DNA from 3 places in the Rhodococcus sp. NPDC078407 genome. Region 1 is predicted to be linked to each of the others. Evidence: riboswitches for the same ligand, from Rfam matches in the RefSeq annotation. Region 1 holds a riboswitch; each other region holds the start of a gene.
What was found. A riboswitch is a leader RNA that binds a small molecule or an ion and turns the genes downstream of it on or off. The one in region 1 is predicted to bind thiamine pyrophosphate.

Region 1 (10,355 bases):
GGTGGACGTGGACGAGATCAGGAGGGATATCGCCGACGCGGAACTCGCAGCTCGGGCGCGGTGCTCGACTCTGCTGGACGCCTTTCTCGCCCGATCGTCGGCGGTGCCCCGGTAGGGTCGAACGATGACCGAGGCCAGGCCCAGCAACTTCAGCGATCACCAACTCGGCATCTATGCCGCCGGGATGTTCGCCCAGCAGACATCGCCGATCACGACCAACTTGGCGAGGTTGGAGGATCAGGCCGCCGAGAAGCTGTCGCCCGAGGCTCTGGGCTACATCGTGGCGAGCGCGGGCAGCGGATCGACGGCGCGAGCCAACCGGACGGCGTTCGACAAATGGTCAATCGCGCCGCGGATGCTGCGCAGCTCGGCGGCCCGTGACCACGCCTGCACCGTGCTCGGCACCGACATGCCTGCACCGCTGTTGATCGCACCGGTGGGAATTCAGACGCTCGCTCACCCCGAGGGCGAGTTGGCCACTGTCCGCGCTGCTGCGGAACTCGGTGTGCCGTACATACATTCGACCCAGGCATCGCATTCGTTCGAGCAGATCGCCGAGGCAGGTGGAGATGCGCCGCGCTGGTATCAGCTGTACTGGCCCACGGACGAATCCGTCTTGCTGAGCTTCCTGCAGCGCGCGAAGGACACCGGATTCACCACGTTGGTGCTCACGCTCGACACGACGTTGCTGGGCTGGAGGCCCGCCGATCTGGATCGCGGCTACCTCCCGTTCCTGGCCAACCTCGGCATCGAGAACTACCTGACCGATCCGGCGTTCCAGGCCGGATTGGCCCAGCCGGCGGAGGAGAATCCCGTTGCGGCCGCGATGCATTGGGCGCAGATGTTCCCCAATCCCGGGCTGTCGTGGAAGAACCTGGCGTTTCTCCGTGAGCACTGGGACGGTCCGATAGTCCTCAAGGGAATATGCACAGTCGGCGATGCCCGTGAAGCAGCCGCGCACGGAGTCGACGGCATCGTGGTCTCCAATCACGGTGGTCGTCAGATCGACGGTGCCAGGCCATCTCTCGACGCGTTGCCGTCGATCGTGGATGCGGTCGGTGACGAACTGACGGTCCTGTTCGACTCCGGCGTACGGACCGGGGCGGACATGGCCAAGGCCTTGGCGATCGGGGCCGACGCGGTTCTCCTCGGCCGTCCGTTCCTCTACGGCCTCGCGCTCGGCGGGCAAGAAGGCGTGGCGCACGTATTGCGTTGCCTGCTTGCGGAATTCGATCTTGTGACCAGTTTGTCCGGTCACGCTGGTGCTGCCGAATTGGGCCGCGACTCGATCATGGAGTCATGATGGAGTGGACGAAGCACGCCATCTGGTGGCATCTGTACCCGCTCGGCTTCACCGGTGCGCCGGTGCACGGCTGGGACGGTGAATCGCAGGCAGACCTGCACCGGCTGAGCAGAATCGAGAAATGGCTCGACTACGCGCTCGAACTCGGTGCGTCGGGTATCGCCCTCGGGCCGATCTTCGAGTCCGAGAAGCACGGCTACGACACCGTCGACTACTACCACATCGATGGCAGGCTCGGCACCGACGAGGACATCGACTCGTTGATTGCCGCGGCGCACTCACGCGGGCTGAAGGTGATGTTCGACGGCGTCTTCAACCATGTGGCGCAGAGCTTCCCGAAGTTCCGTGAGGCCCTGGCCGAGGGCCCGGACTCCGAGGCGGCCGGGTGGTTCCACCTCGACTGGTCCGGGGACGAGCCGACGCACCACAACTTCGAGGGCCACGACGAATTGGTTGCCCTCAACCACGAGAGCCCGCACGTGCAGGAGTACGTCGTGGACGTACTGTCGCACTGGCTGGACCGCGGCGTCGACGCCTGGCGACTCGATGCAGCCTATGCGGTATCGCCCCGGTTCTGGTCCGTGGTGCTGCCGAAGGTTCGCGAAAAGCATTCGGATGCATACTTTCTCGGCGAGGTCATTCACGGCGACTACGACCGGATCGTGTCGGCGTCCATGCTCGACTCGGTCACCCAGTACGAGCTGTGGAAGGCGATCTGGAGTGGGCTGAGCGAAAAGAACTTCTTCGAGCTCTCGCATGCATTGGAGCGCCACAACGGCTGGCTCGACGCTTTCGTTCCCGCCACCTTTGTCGGAAATCATGATGTCAATCGCATCGCCAGCGTCATCGAAGACGAGCGACACTTGGTGCACGCGTTGGTGGTTCTGTTCACCGTCGGCGGCATGCCGATGATCTACTACGGAGACGAGCAGGCCTTCCGCGGCATCAAGGAAGATCGTGTCGGTGGTGACGACGAGGTGCGTCCCGAATACCCGGAGACATCCGAGGATCTGGCTCCGTACGGCTGGCCGGTGTTCCACATTCACCAGGAGCTCATCGGCGTCCGACGTCGCAACCCGTGGCTGTACAGCGCACGCACGCAGACGCTGGAATTGACCAACACCGCGCTCGTCTACCGTGCCTTCGCCGACGACGGTTCGATTACCGTGGCGCTGAACCTCGGCGACGATGCCATCGACCACCCAGTCCAGGGCACCGAATTGTTGGCCGGTGAGGCGAGCCTGAACGACGGGCGAGTGAGCGTTCCGCCTCACGGCTGGGCTGTCATCGGATGATCACGGCATACGGTCGTATTCCGCTGTCTACTCCAAGCACAAGAAACCGGTAGAGGCCGCTACAGGTACAGTCGACCGCGACACGGGGTGCCCGTCAGGGCTGAGATCACACCCGTCGAACCTGATCTGGTTAGGACCAGCGAAGGGAATGTCGTGATGTTTCGGTATTTCCTGTCCCTCGCGACGGTCCTGACCTCGAACGAGAGGCGTAGCGCATGAGACTCGACGAGCAGACAGTGTTGATCACCGGCGGCGGCCGCGGACTGGGAGCAGCGATCGCCGCGGCGTTCGCCGGTGAGGGCGCACGTGTGGTGATCGACTACCGCGCCAGCAAAGAGGCGGCGGAGGCGTTGGCGGACAGGCTCGGCGAGAACGCGATCGCGGTTCAGGGCGACGTGACCGACGAGAGCGCAGTGGCCTCGGTGTTCGATTCGGCCCGTGCGCATTTCGGCACTCCGATCACCACCGTCGTCAACAACGCACTGGCCGATTTCTCGTTCGACGGGGATGCTCGACCGAAGGCCGACAAGATCACCTGGGATCGGTTCGACGCTCAGCTGCGAGGCAGCGTTCGCGCGGCGCTGCTCACCACGCAGGCGGCCCTACCGGGAATGCGTGAGGCGGGCTTCGGTCGAATCATCAACGTGGGCACCAACTTGTTCCAGAATCCGGTGGTGCCGTACCACGACTACACCGCCTCGAAGGCCGCACTGCTCTCACTGACGCGCACGTTGTCCGTGGACCTGGGCGCGGACAACATCACCGTCAACATGGTCTCCGGCGGACTGCTGCGCACCACCGACGCCAGCGCCGCGACCCCGGCCGAGGTCTTCGACTACATCGCGGCCTCGACCCCGCTGCAGCGCGTGACCACGCCGGAGGAGTTCGCCGATGCCCTGCTGTTCTTCGCCTCGCCGTGGGCGCGCTCGGTGACCGGCCAGAACCTCGTTGTCGACGGCGGTTTGGTCAAGAACTGATATGCACCTCAACGCGTTTCTGTACGGCTGCGGACATCACAGTGCAGCGTGGCGGCACCCCGATTCGCGAGTGGAAGATCTCGGCGATATCTCGTACTACGAGGAGCTTGCACAGCTCGCGGAACGGGGAAAGTTCGACGCGGTGTTCTTCGCCGACGGGCATTCCGTTCGCGATCCGGCCGGAGCCGGAACCTGGTTTCTCGAACCGATCACTGCGCTGGCCGCCATGGCCAGAGCGACAACCCACATCGGTCTGGTCACCACTGTGTCGTCGACGTTCTACACGCCGTTCCACGCCGCGCGCATGCTGGCGTCGTTGGACCACATCAGCGGCGGTCGGGCCGGCTGGAACGTCGTCACCTCCATGTTCGACGCCGAAGCACGCAATCACGGGATGGACGCCATCCCGGCTCGCGAGGAGCGCTATGCGCGCGCCGAGGAGTTCGTCGATACGGCTCTGGCGCTGTGGGATTCGTGGGACGCCGACGCGTTGACGCTCGATCGCGCTGGAGCGTACGCGGACCCGGCCAAGGTGCATGCCATCGATCACGACGGCAAGCACTTTCGGGTCGACGGTCCGTTGACCGTGCCGCGGTCGCCGCAGGGTAGGCCGGTGCTGTTCCAGGCGGGGGCGTCGGGGCCGGGTCGGGATCTCGCTGCCACGTACGCCGAGGCCATCTATGCCGTCGCCTACGATCTCGTTGCAGCGCAGAGCTATTACGAGGATATGAAGGGGCGCATCGCCCACGCGGGCCGCGACAGTGCAGCAGTGGGCATCATGCCGGGGTTGGTGACGTACATCGGATCGACGATGGACGAGGCCCGACGCAAGAAGGCCGAACTGGATCAGCTACTACCTACCGAGCAGTCACTGGCGATGTTGTCGACGTTCACCGGGCAGGACTGTGCTGCTTGGGAACTGGATTCCCTGGTGCCGACGTTGCCACCGGCGTCCGAGTTCACCGGACCGCTGGGCCGTTACGAGACGATTCTGCGGATTGTCGAGAAGGATGCTCCCACCGTGCGGGAACTGCTGGGCACCCTCGCTGCCGGTGGTGGACACGCCACGATGATCGGTACACCGGAGTCCGTCGCCGACGAGATGCAGTCGTGGATCGGCCGCGGTGCCGACGGCTTCAACCTCATGTGCCCGCGCTACCCGGACTCACTCGCCGACTTCGTCGAACACGTAGTCCCGATCCTGCAGCAGCGCGGCGTGTTTCGATCCGAATACACGTCCTCGACGCTGCGGGGGCATCTGGCCGAGTGATCCGACGAGGGCTCAGGCCAGCGAGTCGATGAACTCTCGCGTCAATCGTGCAATGTCGTCGGCATGCGAGATCGGCGACCAGTGCCCCGCCGGAATGTCGTTGCGGGTGAGGTTCTTCACCCACTTGCCGGTGTCGTCGTAGTGGTACGAACGCACCGCGACATCCTCGGTGTTGACGATGAGATGCACCGGGATGTCGATGTAGCGATCCCGCGGATTGGTCAGCAGCGGAATGATGTTGGCCCGGTAAAGCTTGGTTCCGTTGGTCGCGTCGGACCACAGGGTGGGGTTCTGCGTGACGAGCGCCGGGTCCACGCCCGAGAACTCCTCGAGGAATGCAGGCCAGCCCTTGGCGAACTGCCGTTTGATTCGCAGGTTGGCAAGGATCGGGACATGGAAGGTGGCGGTGTACCAGGATGCCCGAACCTGGGCGAGAACCTGCTTGATGCCGTTGACCGTGGGATGACGCAACCGAGACTGCGACCACTTGCCGAGATGGTCGAGGTTGGGTCCTGAAATCGATGTGTACGAGCGGATTCGATCCCTCGCCTGCGGCTGGGCCGCCGCCTCCCATACCTCGACGGCGCCCCAGTCGTGTGCGAGCACGTGTACCGGTGCATCGGGGCTGACCGCATCTGCCACGGCGTAGAAGTCCGACGCCAGCCGGGCGAGCTTGTACGCCGACTGCTCGGTGGGCACCGTGCTCTCGCCGGCTCCGCGCGAGTCGTAGCTGATCACCCGAAAGCGGTCCTCGAGCTGCGGCACGATGTGGCTCCACAGCTCGTGAGTGTCGGGCCACCCATGCACGAGGACGATGGGGTCACCGTCGGGGTTACCGCTCTCGAACACCGCCAACCGAATACCCTCGTTGACGACCGTCGTCCGAACTGCGTTGCTGCTCAATGCCATTCCGTTCTATAGATCGAGTACGAGACGCGCGCTGCGAGCACGTGAGACGCAGATCAGCATGTGATCTCGCTGCTCTTCGGGGGTCAATCGCGTTTCGAGATGCTCGGGCTCGCCGGAGAGCACACGCACCTTGCAGGTACCGCAGAAGCCCTGCTGGCACGAGTACGCGATATTGGGCTTCTGTTCCTTCACTGCGGTCAATACGGAAGCATCGGCGGCCACATCGAGCACAGCTCCGGTGCTGATCAACTGCACCTGGAACGGCTGGCCGTCGAGAATCGGCGGCGGGCCGAAACGCTCGAAATGCAGTGCGGTGGCGGGGCACTCGCGAAAGTCGCGGCGGACGGCGTCGAGCATGGGGGTGGGTCCGCAGCAGTAGACGGCACCGCCGGCCGGGGCGCGCTCGAGCAATTCACCCTCGGCGGGGTAGCCGTGCACGTCGTCGGTCCGGACGAAAACTCGATCCGATTCCCAGCTCTCGATCTCGTCGAGAAAGGGCATGGTGTCGCGGGAGCGACCGCAGTACACGAACTGCCAGTCCATCCCGAGAATCCTTGCCGCACGGACCATGGCGATGATCGGGGTGATGCCGATGCCGCCGGCGATGAACAGCGCACTGCCCTCGGCGACGAAGGGAAAGCCGTTCCGTGGGCCGCGGACGGTGACCTCGGTGCCGGGCTCGAGCGCATGCATCTCGATGGATCCGCCTGCGCCGGTGGGTATTCGGCGGACGGCGATGCGGTAGCAACTGCGGTCGGACGGATCACCGCACAGTGAGTACTGCCGACGGCGACCCGACGGCAGGTGCAGATCGAGGTGGCAGCCGGGATGCCAGGTCGGCAATTGCTCCCCCGTCGGCGACGCGAGGGTCAAGGCAGCGACATCGTTGTCCTCGGCGACTATCTCGCGGTCCACGACCACCAGCCGCAGCGCGGAATCGGGGTTGTGGCCGGCGACGGCGTCGTCGTACTCCTTGCCGGCAGTGGCGTGCATGTAGCCGTTGAGGAACGTTCCGAGCATCTGCATCGAGCGATCGCGCCGAGCCCGTCCCCGCAGATCCGGTGGCGCGTCCTTGGGCAGCAACCGCGGAACGCGACGCGTCGAAAGTTTCACCGCGCCGCGGCCTGAGCGGCGGGTGACGACGCCAGGTAGCGCACGGCCTGAGCGGTGGAGCCTTCCTGGCTCGGGTGGTACGACTTCTTCAGGTAGCGCGACATGCTGCGGCCGACGTGCGTCAGTGCCGGCAGGGTGCCGCGGCGAACCGACTTGCGCCACAGGGCCGATCGGGGCTTACGGACCGATCTGGGAGCACCCTGAAGCTCGGGGTCGTTCTTCATCAGGAAGATGATTCCGCGCTGCCAGATGTACGCCATCAGCGGAACGACCACCACGAAGGTGCGCAGGCGTCGTACCTCGCGCTTGTCGAAGTAGCGCAGGGTGTCGTAGGCGACCGAACGATGCTCCACCTCTTCGGCACCGTGCCAACGCAGCAGATCGAGCATGGTGGGGTGAATGCCCGCGCGGTCGAGGCCGTCGGCGTTGAGCACCCAGTCGCCGAGAAATGCCGTGACGTGTTCGATGGCGGCGATCAGGGCCAGTCGCTCGACCAGGTTGTTCTTGGAGCGCAGGCTGGTGACCGAGTCGGCTCCGAGCACCTTGCCGAAGGTCCAGTCCATCTGATCCGTGAACGGCTTCGGGTCGAGTCCATTGGCCTCGAGGTGTACGAGGACGCCGGTGTGGGCCTCGGCGTGGACTGCTTCCTGGCCGATGAAGCCGATGACGTCGTCGCGCAGCTTCTCGTCGTCGATGTAGGGCAGAGCTTCTTTGAACGTATCGACGAACCAGTGCTCGCCGGCGGGCAGAATCAGGTGCAGCACGTTGAGCACGTGCGTGGTGTACGGATCGCCGGGCACCCAGTGCATCGGCAGATCGCTCCAGTCGAACTTGACGTTCCTGGCCTGAAGCATCACTTCGCCCGGATCCGATGCGACGGCATTTCGCTCGTTCATCGAGTCGACCTCCTCCACGTCCGCGATGTGGCCGATGCCACAGTGCGTGACTTAGTATAAACACCGGTTACAGGTAAAAGGAACCGTGTCGGCAGCAAATGAGAGACTCGTGCGATGACCGATCCCTCCCCCGCGGCTGTTCCCCCGAGCAGCATCCCCGTGGCCTGGCCTGCCGAGTGGCCCGTCGATGTGCGTCGGATCGCGGACGCCACAGTCGATGCTCTCGCTGCTGTCGTGGCGCAGGATCCGATCGCGTTCGACGAAGCCGTCGAACTGCTGGACCGCTCGGACGCGGCCAAAGCCGGGCACGTGCATGCGGAGATCGTACGGAGTTTGCTCGAAGAGGTATACAGCGATGGCTTGACCGGTGAGAACGTCCAGGAAGTCCTCGGCAGAACGGTCCGAGGAGCCGGCTGGCTTCCGAGCCTGGACATCGCCGGATTCGTCGAGGTGCTCACCGGTGCGCTGGGCGTGACCGACGTCGACGAGCAGTCGCGTTCTCGGCCTCGGCCTGCGCACGCCCTGTTGGTGGTGGCGGATCTGCTCGCGGTGCGGAAAAGCCGCGCCGAGACGTATGTGCGCCGCGCACTCGCTGAAATTCAGCGTGCCCAGACGGTGGAGATGCCCTAGCGAGATCTTCGCCTGTATTGCTCGGACGCTAGAGAGGCGAAGAAAGCGCTACCAACGCGAGGAGCGTGTCGAGTTCGCAGTTGTGCGGACGAAACAGTCCTCGTGCGCTGCACAACTGCGATCTCGGCGTCAGGCGGCAGTTACCGATGCAAAATGTTCGCCCCGGCGACGATGGCCCGGATGGACGACAGTGTCGAATCGGCATCGATGGCCATCGCCCATTCGCGGCGACCGTCACGCTCCACCAGAACGAAGGTGGCCGTCTCCCCGCCGATGATCTGCTGATGGAACGAGAGAATCTCGAGACGGAATCCGGCGTCGTACAGCATCGACGTCAGCGCCTCGATCGGCCCGTAAGTCGTTGCTGCACAGGTGATGATGGTGTCTGCGATGCCGAAGGTCGCGTCGAACGAGGTCTTACCGCCGGTGGTCCTGGCCGCCGTCCACGAACCGAGGCGAAGCGGGCCCGAGGTGGGGGAGAAGCGGTCGGTGAAGTTCGCCCACGACATGTTGTGCCGGGTGATCTCGTTGCGCATCGTGCGCGGCAGAGCGCACCCGAAACGGGCATGGAACGGGTCGGTGGCAAGAGAAGAAGCAAGTGCGTTCATGGAGGTTGGTCTTCCGAAAGTGAAGGGAGGACCGAACAGGTAGCACAACGACCCGCAGCGAGGGGTCGGTCCGAATCAGACCCCGCTACGGCGGCGTACTACGAGAATGCGCTTCACGACGCCGACAGTAGCCCCGACCTTCGTCGTGTCGCAAGTATCGAACGAATACTGACGTCTAGGACACGGGCTAGATGTCCGCATATACCGCACGATTCGTTGTAACTTTGGCCCCATGGACCCCGTGCGTAACCCCTACGCTCCCGGCGCCGGCCAGCGCCCACCCGAGCTCGCAGGTCGAAAGAAGCAGCTCGACGCCTTCGACGTGGTACTCGAACGCATCACCCGAGGCAGGCCGGAGCGCAGTGTCGTACTGACCGGGCTGCGCGGCGTCGGCAAGACAGTCCTGCTCAACCAGCTCCGATCCGCGGCCATCGCGCGCGGCTGGGGAACCGGCAAGATCGAAGCTCGGCCGGACCAGGAACTGCGTCGACCACTGTCGTCCGCGCTGCACATGGCAGTTCGCGGGATCGCAGCCTCGCATCGCGATCCCGAACGCGTCGACGAATTCCTCGGCGTGCTCAAGGCCTTCGCCCTGCGCTCCACCGCCGACAAGGGAATGCGGGAGCGGTGGCAACCCGGCATCGACGTCCCGGCGAAGACCGGCCGCGCCGACTCCGGCGACATCGAGATCGACCTCGTGGAACTGCTGCTCGACGCCTCCGCGCTGGCCGGCGATGTGGGTGTGGGTATCGCCATCTTCATCGACGAGATGCAGGACCTCGGTCCGGCCGACATCTCCGCACTGTGCGCGGCCTGCCACGAACTCAGCCAGGACACCGCGCCGCTGATCATCGTGGGGGCCGGACTTCCGCACCTGCCTGCCGTGCTGTCGGCGTCCAAGAGTTACTCCGAGCGTCTGTTCAGCTACCACCGCATCGGCAGGCTCGAGCGCGCCGCGGCAGATCTCGCGCTGATCGCTCCGGCCGACCGCGAGGACGTCGAATTCACCCCCGATGCACTCGACGCGCTGTACGCCGCTGCCGACGGCTATCCGTATTTCGTGCAGGCCTACGGCAAGGCGACGTGGGATCTCGCGGCCGACAGCCCGATCTCCGTCGAGGACGTTCGCGTCGCCGCCCCCACTGCGGAGGAGGAGCTGGCCGTCGGATTCTTCGGTTCTCGCTACGAACGCGCGACGCCCGCCGAACGCGAATACATGCGCGCGATGGCCGAACTGTCGGTGGACGACGGCTCGGTGCCTACCTCGGCCGTGGCCACCGAGCTGAAGCGCAAGCCGGCGTCACTGTCCCCGGCCCGCGACGGCCTGATCAAGAAGGGCCTGATCTACTCGGCC
Region 2 (10,355 bases), on a different contig from region 1:
GCGAGTCCTCGGCCACGAAATCGAGGAAGCGTGACGGTGTGATGGAACGTCCTGACGCCGTCGGATTCGAAGTATTCCGAGTAGCCGGCCAGTTCGGAGTCGACGTGGATCTCGAACCGGCTGTTCGCCGAGTCATGGTCGATCGTCACCTGCATGGTTGTACCTCCTTGCCGAGTTCGGTGTCTTCACGGTATCCGGCGCTCGTCGTGCGGGTAGTCGGTGGTTACTCCAGCAGGGTGCGAAGCAGTAGGGTGAGGGAAACCGAGTCGTGCGAGCGCCACCCGTCGCAACACCGCTCTTCATAAGTACGGGGCGCACTCGAGGCTGAAGGTGGCAATCCGTGGAAGACACATCCGACCGGGGAATCAAGGCATTCATCAGAACGGTCGCGCAGCGCGGCGGACGCGCAGAGCGGCTGACCACATCTCGCCGGAACCCCGTTCAGGTCTGGTCGATGGACGGTACGTCGTCGTGCATCGTTCGGGTGCGGTCGAAGGTCACAGGGGACTGGAAGGCACGCCGGCAAGACGAGTCTCTCGAGAGCGATGACACCGGGTCGTCGTATTGGGTGTTCGTCGATCTTGCCACCGAGCAGCCGCGCTTCTACATGGTTTCCTCGGAAGAGATGGCGTCGGACATTCGCGGCGAGGTCGATCTCTGGGTTCAGGATTCACCCCTCCGAACCAGGACCGGTCATCACGCGATCGCGGTGGATCGGGTGGTCCACGGCAGCGAGCGGTGGGACTTGTTGGGACTGAGCGCCACCTTGGACACCACGCTCGACGTCGGTCCCGAACAGACCTGGGTTCGTACTCCACGCGTCAAGGCGACGCGCAAGTCGGCCAAGGCGGCAGTAGAAGAAGAAGTTATCGACAACCGGGTGCGGGTCGTTGCCGATTGTGAGGGCTATCGACTGAGTGGCCGCTACGACCCCGAGACCCAGCGACTCGAGATCACTGCCGGACCGATGGAGGGGCGACGGTTCGACAACCCGTCCGTCGCCGCCAGCGCCGTCGCCACCCATATCAGCGGGGATGTCGAGGAGCGCGACGGTTGGCAGTTCTGGCAGCTGGACACGCCTGATCGCGCTCCGCTGGGATCATTTCAGTAGAGGCCAACTCGCTGAGCAGGTTTCGTTGTGATTCCTCACCAACTTGTTCCATCTCGGGGAAACGGGACATTAGCCCGATTAATCTTGCGCTCGTAGGACGAGCTCCCTGTTTTGCCACTGGGTCGAATCGATGTTCGAGAGTTCGTCCGTGCATCGACAATCGAGTTTCAGCGAGCTCAACGGTCGACAGTGCGAGGGGTGCTGTCGACCGTGGGGAGAGGTGTTCATCATGGAGCATTCCTACCGATCGGGCGCAGCCCACGCGTCGCGTTTCGTGTTTCTCATCGCGCAGTTCGTCGATCGGAGAATTCCTGCCGAGTTCTTCTCGGTCCAGTTCCGGGAGCTGCAGAACGCACAGTCGGTCTATCTCGACGTCGACGTGTCGTCCGTCATCGGGATGTTGTCGGTGGATGTCGGCGCGTACCTGGGTGACGTCGAAATCCGCGGAGTCGATTACATCGACTCCGAACAACTGTGGAAGGCCGCCGGGCAGGCGTTTCGCGATCTGACGACCGTCCAGTCACAGCACTTCGAGCGCGAGGCCGGCTGACGGTGTGTGTCATTTGAACCGGTCACGCTGCCGCAGAACATCTTCGAGCCTGAATCGTCGGTGGGTGCCGCGCATTTCGGTAGGTAGATCGCCCGAGTCGGCCAACCGTCGGACATAGGTGTCGGACACTCCGAGTACCGCAGCGGCCTGCGAGGTAGTGAGGAGCTCGTCCACAGTTCCGATTGCGATCGCTCGGCCGCTTGCCAGTTGCGTGAGCAGTTCGAGCACGGCACCTCGCGCTGCTTCGTCGAGCGCAAGCGGCGAATCTCCGATACGCACATCGACGTCGTCGCCGGTCTGTTCGTGAACGACGGCCGCGAGCCGTGTGGCAGAACGAGAGTCGAGCGCGGGTACGACGAATCGGAAGTCCATTCGACCAGGATAGAAGTGGACGGCAGGAATAGGCTCGAAGCACCCGATAGCGAGGAGTGTGTCAGTGCCGCAGTTGTTACACCTCGATTCGTCCGCAGATCCGGCTCGTTCGATCAGCCGCCAGGTCACTGCCCGCTTCTCGGACAGCTGGCATGCGATAGGCACCGATCATTCGGTGATCCATCGCGACCTACATCTGAATCCCCTGCCGCACTTACCTACATCAGCGCTGCACTGGGCACCGCACCTGCGGACATCCGAAGAATCCGTCGATGCTGCCGCCGAAGCGTTGCAGACCGAGCTCATCGAGGAACTGATCTCGGCCGACGTGGTGCTCATCGGAGCGCCGATGTACAACTGGTCGATCCCGTCGACCTTGAAGGCGTGGATCGACTACGTACACGTTCCCGGCGTCACCGTCCCGTTCGACGGCGACACGGCGCCTCTCGTCGGCAAGCCTGCAGTCGTGGTGACGAGTCGTGGGAACGACTACACCCCGGGCACAGACGCCGCGTCGACCGATCACGCCACGGCGCAACTCCGGCAGGTACTCGAGTTCGCTCTGGGCATGGACGTCCGCTTCGTTCCGGTCGACCTGACGCTCGCGCCACGGGTGCCGGCGCTGGCATCCCGCATTCCGCAAGCGCGCGCCAACCTGGAGGCCGCGTACTCGGCTGCCGATGAATTGGCTCTGCTACTGGGCGGGTCATCGGCCGGCCAGGAGTGAGTGCACATTCGCGGTGTCGGAGTGACACCCTGCGCCGACGGAACCGAAGACGTGCCGATCAGGACTTCGATGCACCGATCAGAACATCCATCAGCTGCTTCTCGACCGCTGCGAACTCCGGAGTCGTTACGATCTCGAGTCCGCGTGGACGGGGCAACGTCACCTCGATCTGCCGTCGAACGTGAGCGGGTCTGGCAGACAGGACGATCACGCGATCGGAGAGGTAGACCGCCTCACGGATGTCGTGCGTGATCATCAGGACCGTCCACCGGAACTCCGACCAGACCTGCTGCAACCACGATTGCATATCGCTGCGGGTCAGCGAGTCCAGTGCTCCGAACGGCTCGTCGAGCAGCACGACCGACCGACCCTGTACGACAGTGCGCAGGAGCGCGGTGCGCTGGCGCATGCCGCCGGAGAGTTCGGACGGCCTGGCCGACTCGTAGCCGTCGAGGCCGAACACGGGGAACAGTTCCCGCGCCCGGGCTCTCGCCTCCTTCTTTGCGACGCCCTGCACCTCGAGTCCGAGAGTGGTGTTGTCCAGCACCGATCGCCAGGGAAACAGCAGGTCTTTCTGCGGCATGTAGGCACTCGGCGGAACGCGAATCGTTCCGGAATCGGGTCTGTCGAGCTTCGCCAGCATGTTGAACACCGTGCTCTTGCCGGAGCCGCTGGGTCCGATGATCGAGACGAACTCGCCAGGCCGTACATCGAACGAAACTCCGTCCAGCACAAGCTTGTCGCCGAACGATGTGATGAGGTCGCGAACCTCGATGCAGTTGTCGGACGTGGACTGATCAGACATGCAGACCCGCCGAGCTGTGGCGTGCCCACGGAGCGACCAATCGTTCGACCACGAACGTGGATACGAAGAGGAGAACGCTGATCACGGCCGTGACGGCAACCGCGGCGAGGACCAGATCCGTTCGGAACGAGTTCTTCTGTTGGCTCATGTATATACCCAGTCCCGCACTGGCTCCTGCGTATTCGGCGAAGATCGCCCCGACGACGGCGTAGGTGATACCGATGCGCAAAGAGGTGAAGAATCGCGGGAGAGCCGACGGCAGCCGCACGTACCGAAATTGTTGCCAGCGTGAGGCTCCCATGCTGGCGAGCAAAGATTTCGCGTCGCGATCGGCTGCCGCGAAGCCTTCGATGAGCCCGATGGCCATCGGGAAGAACGTGGCCAGAGCGATCACCAGAATTTTCGGGAGCAGACCGAAGCCGAACCAGATGATCAGCAACGGTGCGATCGCGATGATCGGCAGTGTCTGCGATACGACGAAGAGCGGCACGAACGCACGCCGGAGCCACGGTGAGAAATCCACCGCGACGGCCAGCAGCCAGGCCAGCGCCAAAGAGACCGCGAAACCGACGAGCGTCACCTGCAGAGTGGCGGCGGCGTTCTCCCCGATCGCATCGCGTTGCGCCCAACCCTGTGCGACGACGCGGCCTGGCGACGGCAGCACCTGCGGCCGGATGCCGCTGGTCTCGACGTAGATCTGCCACGCGGCGATGAGTGCAGCGACGACGGTGAGCGCAGGCCACGCCCAGCGCAGCGAGGCTCGAATACCGCTGAACGAGTACGAACCTCGGTCAGCGGCTACCGGCTCATCGATCGCCGAGGTAGTCATTGGTGAAGTAGGTCGACCAGTCCGGCTCCACGGTCAGAGGCTCGCCGTTCTCATCGGCCAGCACTCCGCTCTCGTAGAGGAACTTCGAATAGGCCGTCCACTTGTCGAGGCTCTGTCTTCCGACCTCGCCGGAAGCGTCCTTCATGTATTCGGTCGCAAGCATGTTCTGGCTCTCGAAGACGAGCGACTCGTCGGTGAAGGTTCCCGGATTGGCGTCGATCAGATCCTGTGCGGCTCTGTCGGGATCATCGGCGGCGAGCTGATACCCGCGTTGGAGTGCCTGCACGAATTTCTTCGCCTCGTCCGGATGGGCAGCCAGCCAGGGTTCGTTGCCACTGATGGTAATGGCGTAGGCGTCGGGAAATCCATAGTCGATGTAATCGAAGTACTTCATGGGGGTTCCGCTGTGCTCGGCCTCGATGCCTTCCCACGCGAAGTAGGAGACGGTGAAGTCGGCGGTACCGGAGTAGACGGCCTCGTACGCCGAGGTGCCCAGTACGACGGTCTCGTATTCGCCTGCACCGCCGTCGTTCTGGATGACCTTCTCGAGTCCGGCTTGCTCGCCGGCCTCGCCGAAGCCGGCGTAGACCTTGCCGTCGAGTGCCTTCGGGCTCGGGATGTCGTCGCGGTCCGCGCGAACTCCGATGCCCGTCGCCCAATGCTGCAGCGGGGCGAGAACGGATACGGTCTGTGCGCCTGCCGAGGTGGCGAAGACGCCCGAACTCTGTGTGCTGATACCGAATTCGGCGTTGCCGGCATCGACAAGAGTGTCTGCCGCGGTGTTGTTGTAGGGCAGAACTTCTACATCCAACCCGGCGTCGGCGAAGTAGCCTTCCTGCAGGGCAACGTACAGGCCGGTGTGATTGGTGTTCGGCGTCCAGTCGAGGGCGAAGCGGATGGTGTCGGAATCTGCCGATTCCGAGCATCCTGCCAGTCCGGTCGTCGCCACGACTGCCGCTGCCAGCGCTGCGAGTATTCGAGGGGTTCTCATGCGAACACCGCACTCTCGACCAGGGGCCACGGAGTCGGACGTAAAGCACTGTCCCAGAACATCAATTCGTACCTCGACGCGACGAGGAACGCATCGATCATCTGTTCGCGCTGATCCGGAGTCGCAGCCGCGGCGGCGTCGTCCACGAAGGTTTTCGCGGCTTCGACGATGGCATGGAATTCGGGTGCATCGTACGAAGCGACCCATTGCGCATAGGGGTGATCGGGATCGCGATCGAGCACCGTCTTCGCGGCCTCGGCGAGAGTACGACCGACATCGGCGTAGATCCAGAAGCACGGCAGCACCGCCGCAGCCGCGACGGGATACGGCTCGGTTGCTGCGGTTGCGGTCAGATACGAGGTGTATCCCAGGCATGCAGGCGAGGGCACAGGCTTCTCCGTCGACGGGGGCAGAGATCCGCTGGTCAGCATGGCCTCGTGCGACGCTGCCTCATCCATGGTGCTCGCGGCGGCGCTCGCCCAGAATGCGCCGGCGAGCGGGGTCGGTGCGTGTGCCGCCAACAAGGACAGCGACTTCACGTACCCGCCCAGATAGAGCGAGTCCTGCTCGAGGTACCGACGGAAGGCGTCGAGCGGAAGCGTCCCGGCACCGAGCAGTCGGAGAAATTTCAGATCGTCGATCGCGCGTCGCATGCCTTCGGAGGCATCCCACAGAACATCGGTGAAGCGGACTGGGTCCGCAGATACAACAGGCGTCATCGCCTTGACATCCCTTCGTCAGTATTACCTGCATCAGGTTCGGCGGGTTTGATCTCAGCATCCGCATCGGCGGACACACCCCGTGTCAGAACGAAAGCGACAGTAACACCGGTCACCCGGTGTCGACGCTGCCGCCCCTGTATCTGCGGCCCGGACTCATCCCAGCATGTCCTCGAGTTCCATGCCCTTGGTCTCCTGGATCTTGGACTTGACGAAGAAGAACGAGAGCGCGGCGAACAAGGCGAAACCTGCGTAGATCACCCACAGCCCGACGGACGAGGTCAGCGGCGGGAATGCAAGTGTGACGGCGAAGTTGGCCATCCAGTTGGCTGCTGTGCCGATGCCGAGAGCCATGGCTCGCATGCGGTTGGGGAACATCTCACCGAGCATGACCCACATGATCGGACCCCATGTCGAGGCGAAGAAGATGACGAAGAGGTTGGCACCGATCAACGCGATCGCACCCCAAGGAGCGGGGAGCGTGACGTCGTCGCCGCTGCCGATCGACTGCGAGAACGCCACGGACGCCATGACGAGTCCGACGAACATGCCGATCGAGCCCCCCATCAGCAGCTTGCGCCTGCCGATGCGGTCGACGAACAGGATCGCGACGAACGTCATGACGACGTTGATCAGAGCGGTGATGACGGAGGTGGTGAACGACTGATCCTCGGTGAAGCCGACCGAGCGCCACAGCGTTGTCGAGTAGTAGAAGATCGCGTTGATACCGACCAGCTGCTGGAGCACGGCCATCGTGATGCCCACCCAGACGATGGGTTGCAGGCCGAACTTCGGACCGCGAATGTCGGCGAACGACGAGCGTGACTCCTTACGCAGTGTCAGCCTGATCTCGTGTACGCGCTCGTCGGGGTGCAATTCGCCGGTGATCTCGGCGAGCACTCTCGCGGCTTCTTCGTCGAGGTGTTGACCCACCAGATAGCGCGGCGATTCCGGAATCAGTGTTGCCAGCAGCCCGTACACCAGTGCCGGTACGACGCCGACGAGGAACATCCAACGCCATGCTTCGACTCCGAACCACAAGTCGTTCGATGCCCCGTCGGCAGCCCCCGCGAGGAGGGCGTCGGACAGCAGGGCGGCGAAGATGCCGATGGTGATAGCCAGCTGCTGCAGCGAGGCCAGGGAGCCGCGCCACTTCGCGGGAGCGATCTCGGCGATGTAGGCCGGTGCGATCACCGACGCGATACCGATGCCCAGCCCGCCCAGTACTCGCCAGAGCATGAGGTCGGGAACGCTGAATGCGAATCCGGATCCTATCGAAGAGATGGTGAACAGGGCGGAGCCCAACAGCATCACCTTCTTGCGTCCCCAGCGGTCCGCGAGGCTGCCTGCGAACCAGGCACCTACGGCACATCCGATCAGGGCGATCGCCACCACGAACCCGGTGGTGAACGAACCGAGTGAAAAGTGATCTTCGATGGAGTCGACAGCCCCGTTGATGACCGAGCTGTCGAAGCCGAAGAGGAAGCCGCCCACAGCAGCGGCGACGCTGACGCCGATGACCTTCGCTGTGTGGTGGTCGGAGGACTGATTCATGAGTGACGCACCTTCTGGCCGCGTGTAGGGACGTCGGCCGCTGGGGAGACCGTACGGCAGGGATTGTCGTACCGTCCTCGGACATTACGCCTGGTAATTCGCTGCGCGAACGAGACCGTCAACGAAGGTCGAAATCTTCGGTCGAGACGGTGAAACCGTGGCCCACCTGATCGGTGCAGGTGACCCCGGCCTGCTCGTCGACACTGCACTGGAGGCCGTTGCTGGATCCGCTGCCGGGGACGGTGAGCACCTCGCCGTACGGCAGGGCGGCCGCGGGTCCGTCGAAACGGTGGAACTTGGGGTCGCCCAGAGTCTCGAACTTCGCCGGGGACCCCGCGATCAGCTGCACGGCATTCGGTTTCACCGTTGTTCCCGACGCCCCACTGTCGGAAACATCGGGTGCCGAATCAGGGAGTGAACCGTGGCATCCGGCAATGGAGGACTCGAGAACGGCAATGCCGCACTCGAACTTCCCGCTGGGGCTCGAGAAGTAGTACCAACCAGGCGCCTTACCCGCGTACTTCTCCGAAACAGCCTGGGGCGGAGGTGGACTGGTTACCGGCACGGTGGTGACGGACGCCGGCGGCGTCGTGGAAGCAGGTGGCGATGTCGGCGTGGTACCGGCTGTCGTCGGAAGTGCGCTGATCGGGGTGGGGCGGTCGGTGATGATCGTCGCCATCGGCCCGTCGCCTTCACCCGAACCGCAGGCGGACAGTAGGCCGACTGCCACGATTGCCGCTGTGGCACATCCGATTCTTCTCATCGTCGATTCCTTCGCTCGAGGGCGTCGTGGCCGCACGTGACGTCGCCGAGCCCAGGGCCGATGTTGGTACGTTGGGCAGCGACCGAACAGGAGGATCGATGGTCAACGCGTCCGACTCCGCCGCGTCCGACTACACCGTGCTGGCGAGCACACCGTACGGCGACGTCTTGGGCTACCCGGTTGCCGTCGACCCGGTTGCCGTCGACGCATCGCCGATCGTGGCGTGGCGGGGTATTCCCTACGCAACACCACCCGTCGGCAAGCATCGGTTCCGATCGCCGCGGCCGCTGCAGCCGTGGTCCGGCGTGCTCGACGGTCTCGAGTTCGGCGCGATGGCACCACAGGGTCGCGACAGTCCGGTGCCGATCGATCCGTCGCTGTCCATTTCCGAGGACTGCCTCACGCTGAACGTGTGGGCCCCCCGGCCCGATGGCGAGGCGCGGCCGGTGCTGGTGTGGATCCACGGCGGCGCGTACTCGATCGGATCGGCTGCACAGCGGGTGTACGACGGGCGGAACCTGAGCGAGAACGGCGACGTGGTGGTGGTGACCGTCAACTTCCGCCTCGGTCCCTTCGGGTTCCTCGACCTCTCGTCGTTCTCCACCGACGAGCACACCTTCGAGACCAATCTCGGATTGCGGGACCAGATCGCCGCACTCGAATGGGTACGCGACTGCATTTCTGCTTTCGGCGGCGATCCCGATCGCGTCACCCTGTTCGGTGAATCGTCCGGGGGCGCTTCGGTCACCACTCTGATGACGTCGCCCAAGGCCGAGGGTCTGTTTCAGCAAGCCATCGTGCAGAGTGCTCCTGCAACGTCGGTCTACGGCCCTCACCGCGGTGCCGCGGTGGCGTCGAGATTTCTGGAACTGGTGGGTGTGGACCGGGAAGACATCGGCGAACTGTTCGACATGCATTTCAGCAGGCTGGTCGCTGCGGGGGACACACTCTGTTACGAGGTTCCGACGAGAGTGCCGGGAACCCTTGGTCTTTCGCCGGTCGTGGACGGAGACATCGTTCCGCGCTACCCGGTGGCTGCATTCCAGAAGGGGCTGTCCCACAAGATTCCCCTGATCATCGGCACCAACCACGACGAGCCGTCGATCTTCCGGTTCATGAAGTCCCCGCTGATGCCGATCACCTCCGACACCGTCTCGGAGATGTTCCGGGCCATCGCACACGATCACGCCGATCTGCCGGCTCATCGCATCGCCGAGATCATGGCGGCCTACCCGGACAGGTACAAACCGGCCGGCGCGCAGGCGATGTCGCGAGATGCCGGATTCGTCATGCCGAGTATGTGGATTGCCGACGCGCACAGCAGGCACGCGCCGACGTGGATGTACCGATTCGATCACGCGACGCCGATGCTCAAGGCTGCGCGAGTGGGAGCCGGCCACGCGACCGAACTGCCGTACGTATTCGGCAATTTCGGGACGATGAACCGCGACCCCACGTTCTGGCTCGGCGGCCGGAAGCAGGCGATGGCGGTGGCGGCGCGAATGCAGAGACGGTGGCTCGCGTTCGCGAGGTACGGGGTGCCCGCAGCATTGGACGCGTCCAAGCATTGGGCTCCGTACACCGAGAAAGCGCGCTGGACCCTGGTGATCGATGCATCCGACACCCTGGTCGAGGACCCCGATGGTGACATGCGCGCTGCCTGGGGCGACCGGGTGTTGGGCTTCAGCTGACCGATCCGCCATGCAGGTTGCCCGGGCGCTGCTGACATGAATCGAACGTAACAGCCAGAACATCGGCCGCAGGAGTCCCACCGGTAACAATTGGATGTCAGGCGGGGGTGGAGCCTGCGGAATGACCCGGTTGGGTAGGCCTGTCGGTAGGTGCAGTTATGTTCGGTGAGTGTTGATGTCCAGGATTGTCGAAGCCTCCCGTGCCGTGGCCGCGACGCGCTCACGCAAGGTCAAGATCGAGCA
Region 3 (10,355 bases), on a different contig from region 1:
GGTACCGGCGGCGATGGCGACGGCACCGTTGAAGTCGCCGGCGTCGAGCGCGGAGTCGATGCGTGCATGCGACGCGGACCACGTGTTGAGTGCGTCGATCACCGCGGCGTCTCCCTCGAACATCTGCGACATCCGAGAGATGCTGGCGTCGAACGATTCTCCGTAATCCTGGCTGCCGCCGCGGCGCGCGAGATCGAGAGTCTCGTCGGCTCTGGCCTGTTGCGCCATGATGAAGCCGGTGGTGTAGGACTTCAGCGGTGACACGCCACGATCCAGGGCGCGGTCGGTGGCGATCGAGGAGATCACTCCCACCACCAGCATCCACCCGAGCAAACCGGCGACAGCGACTGTGGCACCGAGGAATCCGACGTTCAACGTTCGACGCGTGGTCCGCGAGAGGTACCACTGAGCCAGACCGGTCATCATCAGCAGAAACACCACGGAACCGATGGCGAAGAACGGCGGGCTGGTGAAGCGCTCCTGATCGGCGGACACCCGCGATGCCTGCTCGGTGTACAACTTCTCGGCCAGGGGCAGCAGGCTGGTCTGCATCGAGGTCGACGCCTCGCCGAGATACGCCGCGCCCACCGGGTTTCCGCTCCGGTTGTTGGCCCGGGCTGTCTCGACCAGTCCGCTGTAGACGGGCAGTCCGGCGGCGATCTGCGTCAGCACCGCACTGGTGGCCTCGTCGTTCTCGGTCACTCCGGCCGAGGCGGCGATCAGTTCGGACGACGCCTCGCCGAGCGCCTGCGAGTAGCGTTCGCGTACCTCCGGCGGCTCGAGTCCGCCGGCGATGAACGCGGTGGCCGCCGCTGCATCGGCCACCGACAGGGCTCCGTACAGATTCTGTGCCGAGTTCGCGAACGGCTCGGTCCGCACCAGCAGCGTCCCCAAGGTCTCCACCCGCTCGGTGACCGCGGTGGACGCGAGATTCCCGACCGTCAACGACAGCACCACCAGGGCGAGTCCCATCGCGACCAGACGGGCAGGCGTCGAGCGCATCGTGTGGCGCATCGGCGGCTTGCCGGCGGCAGCACCGACCGGGGTGGCCGTCGTCGGAGGCACGGCAGCGGAGGGGGTGGTGCCGGCCGCGATCACGCACCCGAGCATATAAGCAGGCGGGCCGTACTGCAGCCACTACAGCGCAGTCACTACCGGCCGATGATTCCCCTAGGGTGGTGACCATGCGAGGTGACGGGGACGGGTGGGTCATCGGTGACGACGGTTCTCGGCACTGGGGGAAACACGGTGCCGCCGGACTGCTGCTTCGGGCACCGTCGGACTCCGGAGAACCTCTCGTTCTGCTGCAGCATCGCGCGCTGTGGAGCCATCAGGGCGGAACGTGGGCGCTGCCGGGTGGGGCCCGTGATTCTCACGAGAGCACCGAACACGCGGCCGTTCGCGAGGCGCACGAGGAAGCCGGAATCGCCGCCGAACAGCTGTGCGTTCGCAGCGAACGGGTCACCGCGAGCGTCGCCAGCGGCTGGTCGTACACCACCGTCGTCGCCGATACCGACCATCCGTTGACCACCGTGCCCAACGGCGAGAGCACCGAACTGCGCTGGGTGCCGGAATCGATCGTCGCCGATCTTCCGCTGCATCCCGGGTTCGCGTCGAGCTGGCCGTTGCTGCGCACAGTGCCGCTGCGCGTGCTGCTGGACACCGCCAACGTGCTGGGTTCACGGCCGAACGGATGGTGGAAGGACCGTGCCGGATCCACCGGGGCTCTGCTCACCTCGCTGGCCGAGACGCTGCCACGCACCGTCGAACTACCCGGTGGCCAATACGGCTGGCTCACCCGCATCGAAGCGGTCCTCGAAGGTCAGGCCCGCGGCGCCGTGGTGGACGACCCGCGCATCCCGGTGATCGTGGCCGACGGCAGCGGAGACGACACCCTTGCCGCGCAGGCTCACCGGGACGGGGATCTGACGGCGCTGGTCACTGCCGACCGCGGACTGCGCGACCGGTTGCCCGAATCGGTGCAGGTGCTGACGCCGTCGTCGGTGCTGGCGTGGCTCTAAGCCTGTAGCGCCTGAACCAGTGAACGGGCGGCAGCCTGCGGATCGCGGGCCTCGGTGATGGCTCGAACCACCACGATGCGGTCGGCACCGGCCGCTCGAACCTGATCCACATTGGTGGCGTCGACCCCGCCGATGGCGAACCACGGCCGCTCCGGGAGCGCGTCCGCGGTGGCCCGCAGAGTTTCCAGACCAGCAGCGGACCGATTGGGCTTGGTGGGCGTGGGCCACACCGGGCCGACGGCGAAGTAGTCGACGCCGTCCTCGATCGCGGCGAGCGAGGACTGCGCCCGATTCTGCGTCGAGCGACCGATCACCACGTCCGGACCGAGGATCCGACGCGCGTAGTGCACCGGCAGGTCGCCCTGGCCCAGATGCAACACGTCGGCACCGGCGGCCAACGCGAGATCTGCGCGATCGTTCACGGCCAGCAAGGCACCGTGCCGCTTGGTGGCGGCGAGCAGAACGGCCAGCGCAGCAAGCTCGTCCTTGGCTTCGAGCGGACCGAATTCGCGTTCACCGGCGGAGTTCTTGTCGCGCAGCTGGATGATGTCGACGCCACCGGACAACGCGGCCTCGGCGAACTGGGCGAGATCGCCCTTGTCGCGCCTGGCATCGGTACACAGGTAGAGGCGAGCGGACGCAAGACGCTCACGGGGAGTCTGATTGCGGGCGGTCTGAGATGGATGCACAAACCGAACTGTATTCTCATGGTGGCTGTAAAACGAAGATTGATCGCGGGAGTCCCAGGGTTCGTGGGGCTGAGAGTGGGTTCGCCGCCCTTACCGTCAATACCTGAACCCGATCATGCGGGCGCAGGGAGTGAGGACGTGAATCGCGTGCACATCGTCGTGATCGGCGGAGGCGTCATCGGATTGTCGACGGCGCTGCGACTGTCCGGGGACGGTCACCGAGTGGAGGTGCACGATCCCGCGCTGGGTAAAGGCGCGTCCTGGGTCGCCGGCGGCATGCTGGCACCGTTGTCCGAGGGTTGGCCCGGTGAACACGAACTGCTGCATCTCGGAGCTGCGTCACTGGCGCGGTGGCCGGAATTCGCCCGACAACTCCCCGGACCCTCGGTGTTCTCCTCGACCGGATCGGTGACGGTTGCCCTCGACTCCGCCGATGCCGCCGACCTGCGGACCATCGCCGAATGGGTGGGCGAACAGGGCCACGAACTCGAGATTCTGGGCCGGGCGCAGCTGCGTGAGCTCGAACCTGCTCTGGCGCAGAACATTCGGCTCGGATTGCTGGCGCCGACGGAGCTTTCCGTCGACAATCGGGCCCTCGTTTCCGCGCTGGAGCAGGGATGTATCGACGCCGGAGTGCAGCTCTCCGGTCGTTCGGTAGACACCATTCCCGACGCCGATCAGGTGGTCCTGGCTGCCGGTTCTCGCTGCGCCGCGCTGTGGCCGACCTTGCCGGTCCGGCCGGTCAAGGGCGAGATCCTACGACTGCGTCGTCGACCCAGCGCCGCGCCGCCGCCGTCTCGCACCGTTCGCGGAACCGTGCACGGCAGAGCGATCTACCTGGTGCCACGCGGCGACGGATTGGTCGTCGGCGCAACACAATACGAATCCGGTGAGGACACCCAGGTGACCGTCGCCGGAGTACGAGACCTCATCGCCGACGCCGAACGACTCATGCCGAGCATCGGCGAATACGAGCTGTACGAAACGGCCGCCGGTCTGCGGCCCATGAGCCCGGACGGACTGCCGATCATCGGCAGGCTCTCACCCCGGTTGATCGTCGCCACCGGCCACGGCCGCAACGGCATCCTGCTCTCACCCATCACCGCCGATGCAGTGGCCGCACTGGTCTCCGGCGAGACGCTGCCCGAGGCGAAAGCAGCGACACCCGAACGCTTCTCACAGATCGAAAGGACACCATGACACAGGTCGCGATCGGCATCACCGTCAACGGTGAGGATCACTTGCTCACCGAGGACATGACCATGCGTCGGCTGCTCGAATTTCTCGGCATGCCCGAGAAGGGCATCGCCGTCGCCGTCGACGGTGCCGTGCTGCCCAAGAGTCGGTGGGACACCACCGACGTCGAAAAGGGTTGGACCATAGACATTCTCACGGCGGTTCAGGGTGGATGACGGCATGTCGACAGAAAGTACCGGTCGTTCCGCAGGCTCCACTCCTGGCCTGAAGATTGCCGATCGCACGTTCACTTCTCGTCTCATCACCGGCACCGGGGGAGCGGCCAACCTGGCGGTGCTCGAGGACGCCCTCGTCGCGTCCGGAACCGAACTGACCACCGTCGCGATGCGGCGCGTCGACGCCGCCGGTGGCACGGGAGTGCTGGATCTGCTGCGCAGATTGAACATCGCGCCGTTGCCGAACACCGCGGGATGCCGCGGCTCGGCCGAGGCCGTGCTCACCGCGCAGCTGGGGCGTGAAGCGCTCGAGACCGACTGGGTGAAACTCGAAGTGATCGCCGACGAGCGAACGCTGCTGCCCGACGCCATCGAATTGGTCAAGGCCGCAGAACAACTCGTCGACGACGGCTTCCAGGTACTGCCGTACACGACCGACGACCCGGTGCTGGCCAAGCGTCTCGAGGACATCGGCTGCGTGGCCGTCATGCCGCTCGGCTCGCCCATCGGCACCGGCCTCGGCATCGCCAACGCCCACAACATCGAGATGATCGTCGACGCCGCGTCGGTGCCGGTGATCCTCGACGCAGGCATCGGCACCGCCAGCGATGCGACCCTCGCGATGGAACTCGGCTGCGACGCGGTGCTGCTCGCGACCGCGGTGACCAGGGCGAAGGATCCCGCCCTGATGGCGTCGGCGATGCGTCACGCGGTCGCTGCGGGATACCAGGCGCGCCACGCAGGCCGAATCCCGAAACGATTCTGGGCGCAGGCCAGCTCACCCATGTAATCAGCGCGCCGCCCTGGTCCCGGCCCGGTCTCAGTCCCGGCAAACGCGCGCGCGTTTGCGAAACGCGAGCGGAGTAGTGGAGTATCCGACGGCAATTCTCCGCGCACCTGGCGAACGCGCACGCGTTTGCGACTGCGACCTCGTGTCACCGACGCAACAGGCAGCTGTCTCAGGGTGTGTGTCATCCGAAAGGATGATGGAAGAAGCGACTGTGGGGCGATGTGTCGACGCTCGCGATCGGGGAAGGTGGATCCCATGATCGAAGTGACAGGACTGACCAAGCAATACGGAGCGGTGACGGCGGTCGACAACCTCACCTTCACCATCAAACCCGGCATCGTGACCGGCTTCCTGGGGCCCAACGGCGCTGGCAAGTCGACCACGATGCGGATGATTCTCGGTCTCGACCGTCCCTCCTCGGGCACGGCGACGATCGAAGGCAAGAGCTACAGCCACCTGAAGCAGCCACTGCGAACCGTCGGCGCTCTGCTCGACGCCAAATGGGTGCACCCCAACCGGTCTGCGCGTGCACACCTGGAATGGATGGCCGCGTCCAACGGCATTCCCAAGTCTCGCGTCGACGAGGTGTTGCGGCTGGTCGGCCTGACCGACGTCGCGAAGAAGAATGCGGGCGGATTCTCGCTCGGCATGTCGCAGCGGCTCGGCCTTGCCGGCGCTCTGCTGGGCGACCCTAAAGTTCTGCTCTTCGATGAGCCGGTCAACGGCCTCGACCCCGAGGGCATCGTCTGGATCCGAAAGTTCATGCAGCGCTTGGCCGCCGAGGGTCGCACCGTGTTGGTCTCGAGCCACCTGCTCTCCGAGATGGCCCAGACTGCTGAGCATCTCATCGTCATCGGACGCGGCAAGCTGATCTCCAATTCTTCGGTGCAGGAATTCATCGACCACGCTTCCGAAGCGTCGGTGCGCGTGCGCAGCCCTCAGCTCGACGGGCTCCGTCAGGCCCTGACCACAGCCGGCCTCACCGTGCGTGAGCCGGACAAGACCGATGAACTCCAGCCCTCGCTCGTGGTGCTGAACTCCACGACCGACGCCATCGGCGATATCGCCGGACGGGCCGGAATAACGTTGCACGAGTTGGCCTCTCAGCGAGGGTCGCTCGAGGAGGCATTCATGAAACTCACCGGAGACACAGTGCAGTACCACGGCTCGGGAGCCGATGAGCAGAATTCTCAGCAAGCGATGGGCGGTGCACTCTGATGGGTGTCTTGGCAGCAGAAAGAATCAAGTTCACGTCGACCAAATCGCCGTGGTGGTGCAGCGCGATCGTGGTGGTGTTCGGGCTCGGCTTCGGAGCCATCCTCGGGTGGGCCGCGAAGACCGCGATCGGCCCGGATGCGCCGCAGGGGCTTCCGCCGACTACCGCGTACGACGTGGTCGGCAGCGGTGTGGGCGGGCTGGGAATCATGGTGTTGATGATCCTCGCGGCCCTTACGGTCACCAGTGAGTACCGCTTCGGCCTGATCCGAACCACGTTCCAGGCGGTCACCAATCGCGCGTCGGTGCTCGGGGCCAAGGCACTGATCGTCGGCGTGTACGGCGCGGTACTGTCGTTGATCCTGGCATTCGGTGCGTTGTTCCTGGCGAAGTCGATTGCAGGTGAAGAAGCCGGTGCGCTGCTGAGCTTCGACGTCGACGGCACCTGGCGCGTCATCTACGGCACTGCCGTGCTGGCGTTCGTGCAGATCGTTCTCGCGGTGGCAGTGGGTGCACTGATCCGTCAGTCCGCCGGCGCAATCGCCGTGTTGTTGTTGTGGCCGTTGCTGATCGAGAGCCTCGTCGGACTCATCCCGAAGGTCGGCGACAAGATTCAGCCGTTCCTGCCGTTCCAGAACGCCGACCATTTCCTGGGCGGCTCGTCGGGCGTGGACTTTCACTGGGGCCCGATCGGCAGTCTGATCTACTTCGTCGTCTTCACTGCGGTGATCTTCGGAGTAGCGGTGCTCGTCGTCAATCGCCGGGACGCCTGACGCCCATCTGGGTAGGGTGGCCGCTATGCGGATTTCCTTGCTTGCAGGTAGCGCCGTCGCCGTTCTGATTCTGGCCGGTTGCTCGTCCTCCTCCGATTCGGGGGGCGAGGAACCGGCCAGAGTTTTTGCGACACCCGACGGTCAGGGTCTGTCCGAGGCGGTCACCGAGGATGCCCTCGTCGGCCACCTCGAAGAACTGGAAGCCATCGCCGCCGAGAACGACGGAAACCGTGCCGCCGGTACCGCCGGATACGACGCGAGTGTCGATTACGTTGTCTCGCAACTCGAATCGGCCGGGTTCGAGGTGACCACCCCGGAGTTCGAGTTCGAGACCTTCGAGGCGCAGACGCAGACCCTGTCGCTGGCGGGCACCGAGATTCCGGTGTTCGCGCTCAGTTACTCGCCGACCACCACCGCCGAGGGGATCACCGCACGCGTCGTCGGAGCCCCCGCCGGTGCCGACGGGTGCGAGGCAGCCGATTACGCGGGCCTGGATCTGGCCGGTGCCGTCGCCGTCGTGCCGCGCGGAGTATGTCCGTTCGGCGCGAAGCAGACCGTCGCCGCCGAATTGGGTGCTTCCGCCGCGATCATCGTCAACAACGAACCCGGACCGCTCGACTCGGGAACACTCGGTGACTCCGAGACCGCGAAGATTCCGACCGGCGGCGTCAGCCAGGAGGACGGCGCGGCCGTGCTCGCCGCACCCGAGGTGACGCTGACGCTCGTCACCGAAACCGAGACGACCACCAGTCGCAACATCATTGCCCAGACCACCACCGGTTCCACCGAGAACGTGGTGATGACCGGCGCGCACCTCGACAGTGTGCTCGACGGCCCCGGAATCAACGACAACGGAACCGGCACCGCAGCAGTGCTCGAGACGGCACTGCAGATGGGCAGTGCACCCGAGGTGACCAACGCGGTTCGGTTCGCGTTCTGGGGTGCCGAGGAGAACGGCCTCGTCGGCTCCACGAAGTACGTCGAGGGCCTGTCCGACGACGACAAGCGAAACATCGCGCTGTACTTGAACTTCGACATGATCGGCTCGACCAACGCCGGCTACCTCGCCTACGACGGCGACGACTCCGACCAGGTCGGCGAGCCCGCCGGACCGGCCGGATCCGACGCCATCGAGCGGACGTTCGTCGAGCGGTTGGCCACCGAGGGAGTCGCTGTCGACGGCACCGACTTCGACGGTCGTTCCGACTACGGCCCGTTCATCGAGGTCGGCATCCCGGCCGGCGGTGTCTTCAGCGGCGCGGACGAGAACAAGACCGCCGAGCAGGCCGAGAAGTGGGGCGGCACCGCGGATCAGACCTTCGACGAGAATTACCACACCGACCAGGACACCCTGGCCAACGTCGACCGCGCCGCACTGGCGAAGAACGGCGCGGCGGTGGCTTACGGAATCGGCGTTTACGCGCAGTCGGTGGAGGGCCCCAACGGGGTACCGGTCGGTGCCGCCCGCGACGCTGCGCGCGCCGAAGGGTGAGCCGAAGTATGTGTAACCGTGGGTTACGCTCGATGCTGTGAACGCAGTGGTCTCCACGGTCGTGGAGTGGGTCCGCACCACCAACCGAGCGCCCACGGTGGTCGGGGCGGTCCGGCGCGTGCGTCGCGCACTCCCCGGCGACCCCACGTTCGGTGATCCGATGTCGATCGACGGTCCAGGCAGGGCACTGGCCGTCGCCCGCGTCGCCGACAGGTTCCTGGCTGCGAACGGACTCGACGACGAACCGGGCGCTTCCCGCGAAGTGGGCCTCGGTGCCCTGCAGGTATGGCAGGCGATCCTGGAGCGGGCCGGCCGTGGCCGCGGCGAACAGGACGTCACCATCGTCTTCACCGACCTCGTCGGATTCTCGACCTGGTCACTGCGCGCAGGCGATACCGCCACCCTGACACTGCTCCGAAGGGCCTCCAAAGCCGTCGAACCCGAGGTCGTGTTCCGCGGGGGCCACGTCGTGAAAAGGCTGGGCGACGGCATCATGGCCGTGTTCACCGATCCGGGAAAAGCCGTCGAGGCCGTGTTCGCGGCACGAGAAGCACTCACCGCCGTGAACGTCGACGGGTACACCCCGACGATGCGGGTTGGAATTCACACCGGCAGTCCGCGTCAGGTGGGATCGGACTGGCTCGGTGTCGACGTCACCGTCGCCGCCCGGGTGATGCAAACCGGCGGCAACGGCAACGTCATGATCTCCGCGGCGGCACTCGACGCGGTTCCGCTCGAGGTGCTCGACGCGGTGGACGTCGTCTCCAAGCCCTATCGCCGCAGCTTCTTCGCGCCGAAGATCAAGGGCGCTCCCGACGACCTACGAATCTTCCGACTCGTGCAGTCGCCACAGCGGTGACACCGGGCCGTGCCCCGCACCCAGGTCGTAGGACGCGGCCAGGCAACGCGTGACCCACTCCTTGCCGAACGCCACCGCGTCGGGCATCGAGTATCCATGTGCCAGTGCCGATGCAATCGAGGCGGCGAGAGTATCGCCGCCGCCGTGGTCGTTGCCGGTGTCGATGCGGTCACTGGTGAATTCGAGGAAGGTATCGCCGTCGAACAGTAGATCGGTGCTGTGGGTCGACGTGCGCAGGTGCCCGCCCTTGACCAGGGCCCACTGCGCGCCGAGCGCGTGCAGAGCCTCGGCGGCGCGGTGAGCGCTCGCGTCGTCGGTCACCTCGATGCCGGTGATCAACCGGATTTCGTCGAGGTTGGGGGTCACCAGCGAGGCAATGGGAAACAGGGTGTGGCGGATGGCGTCGAGGGCTTCGGCATGAAGTAACGGATCCCCGTGCATCGACGCGCACACCGGATCCACGACCAGGGGGACCGGCTGGTCGCGTCCGATACCCACCTCGGTACACACGGCCGTGACCGACTCGATGATGGCGGTGGACGCCAGCATCCCGGTCTTCGCTGCGCCGACGCCGATGTCCGAGACGACGGAGCGAACCTGGGCCGCGACGATCTCGGGTGGGATCTCGTGGAAGCCCGTCACGCCCACGGTGTTCTGAACCGTCACTGCTGCGACGGCAACGCACACGTGGACGCCCAGCATGGCCATCGTGCGACTGTCCGCCTGAATTCCGGCACCGCCGCCGGAGTCGGTTCCGGCAATCGTCAGCGCGCGGACGGGAGTCTCGCCGTTGGGCGTGAGCGGTAGGAACTTCACGAGAGACGACAGTACCGGCGAGGTACAGGCGTCGGTTTCGGTGGCCGAACCCGAACCTGTGATCAATCGACCGAAACGTGTAGCCGTAACGAATGTTGTTGTATCACAACGTCGAACAGGGCCACTTATGACCGATACCAGCATTCGAGTGGGGATGGACGGACAAACCTACGCAGCCGAAGGTTTGTTGGTAGAAAAGGTGACAGGGCCACCGAACGCATGTTTAATAGTGGTGCACGTCACATTCGATTCATTCGTTCACCACTCCACACACAGCGAAGGAGGCGT

Region 2: linked by a shared signal. The riboswitch ahead of ACIGGF_RS20405 (TenA family protein) and the one ahead of ACIGGF_RS21945 (3-oxoacyl-ACP reductase) in region 1 are both predicted to bind thiamine pyrophosphate.
Region 3: linked by a shared signal. The riboswitch ahead of thiO (glycine oxidase ThiO) and the one ahead of ACIGGF_RS21945 (3-oxoacyl-ACP reductase) in region 1 are both predicted to bind thiamine pyrophosphate.

What each region holds. Positions count from the first base shown of each region.
Region 1 is NZ_JBITUQ010000028.1:12,576-22,930, forward strand. Features, by position in the region: gene ACIGGF_RS21930 (type 1 glutamine amidotransferase) at 1-115, shown strand, start outside; gene ACIGGF_RS21935 (alpha-hydroxy-acid oxidizing protein) at 125-1,303, shown strand; gene ACIGGF_RS21940 (alpha-amylase family glycosyl hydrolase) at 1,303-2,598, shown strand; TPP riboswitch at 2,672-2,764, shown strand; gene ACIGGF_RS21945 (3-oxoacyl-ACP reductase) at 2,814-3,575, shown strand; gene ACIGGF_RS21950 (LLM class flavin-dependent oxidoreductase) at 3,577-4,845, shown strand; gene ACIGGF_RS21955 (alpha/beta fold hydrolase) at 4,858-5,754, opposite strand; gene ACIGGF_RS21960 (PDR/VanB family oxidoreductase) at 5,761-6,780, opposite strand; gene ACIGGF_RS21965 (metal-dependent hydrolase) at 6,864-7,763, opposite strand; gene ACIGGF_RS21970 (hypothetical protein) at 7,878-8,393, shown strand; gene ACIGGF_RS21975 (alpha-isopropylmalate synthase regulatory domain-containing protein) at 8,534-9,001, opposite strand; gene ACIGGF_RS21980 (AAA family ATPase) at 9,234-10,355, shown strand, end outside.
Region 2 is NZ_JBITUQ010000023.1:70,805-81,159, reverse strand. Features, by position in the region: gene ACIGGF_RS20445 (GNAT family N-acetyltransferase) at 1-155, opposite strand, end outside; gene ACIGGF_RS20440 (hypothetical protein) at 341-1,111, shown strand; gene ACIGGF_RS20435 (homoserine dehydrogenase) at 1,341-1,661, shown strand; gene ACIGGF_RS20430 (helix-turn-helix domain-containing protein) at 1,671-2,033, opposite strand; gene ACIGGF_RS20425 (FMN-dependent NADH-azoreductase) at 2,098-2,760, shown strand; gene ACIGGF_RS20420 (ABC transporter ATP-binding protein) at 2,819-3,565, opposite strand; gene ACIGGF_RS20415 (ABC transporter permease) at 3,558-4,394, opposite strand; gene ACIGGF_RS20410 (ABC transporter substrate-binding protein) at 4,372-5,385, opposite strand; gene ACIGGF_RS20405 (TenA family protein) at 5,382-6,104, opposite strand; TPP riboswitch at 6,098-6,197, opposite strand; gene ACIGGF_RS20400 (sugar porter family MFS transporter) at 6,261-7,658, opposite strand; gene ACIGGF_RS20395 (hypothetical protein) at 7,777-8,421, opposite strand; gene ACIGGF_RS20390 (carboxylesterase/lipase family protein) at 8,520-10,112, shown strand; gene ACIGGF_RS20385 (ATP-dependent DNA ligase) at 10,282-10,355, shown strand, end outside.
Region 3 is NZ_JBITUQ010000018.1:89,249-99,603, reverse strand. Features, by position in the region: gene ACIGGF_RS18260 (hypothetical protein) at 1-1,098, opposite strand, end outside; gene ACIGGF_RS18255 (NUDIX hydrolase) at 1,185-2,021, shown strand; gene thiE (thiamine phosphate synthase) at 2,018-2,710, opposite strand; TPP riboswitch at 2,746-2,859, shown strand; gene thiO (glycine oxidase ThiO) at 2,858-3,910, shown strand; gene thiS (sulfur carrier protein ThiS) at 3,907-4,122, shown strand; gene ACIGGF_RS18235 (thiazole synthase) at 4,127-4,912, shown strand; gene ACIGGF_RS18230 (ABC transporter ATP-binding protein) at 5,168-6,130, shown strand; gene ACIGGF_RS18225 (ABC transporter permease) at 6,130-6,900, shown strand; gene ACIGGF_RS18220 (M20/M25/M40 family metallo-hydrolase) at 6,926-8,392, shown strand; gene ACIGGF_RS18215 (adenylate/guanylate cyclase domain-containing protein) at 8,430-9,251, shown strand; gene thiD (bifunctional hydroxymethylpyrimidine kinase/phosphomethylpyrimidine kinase) at 9,213-10,067, opposite strand.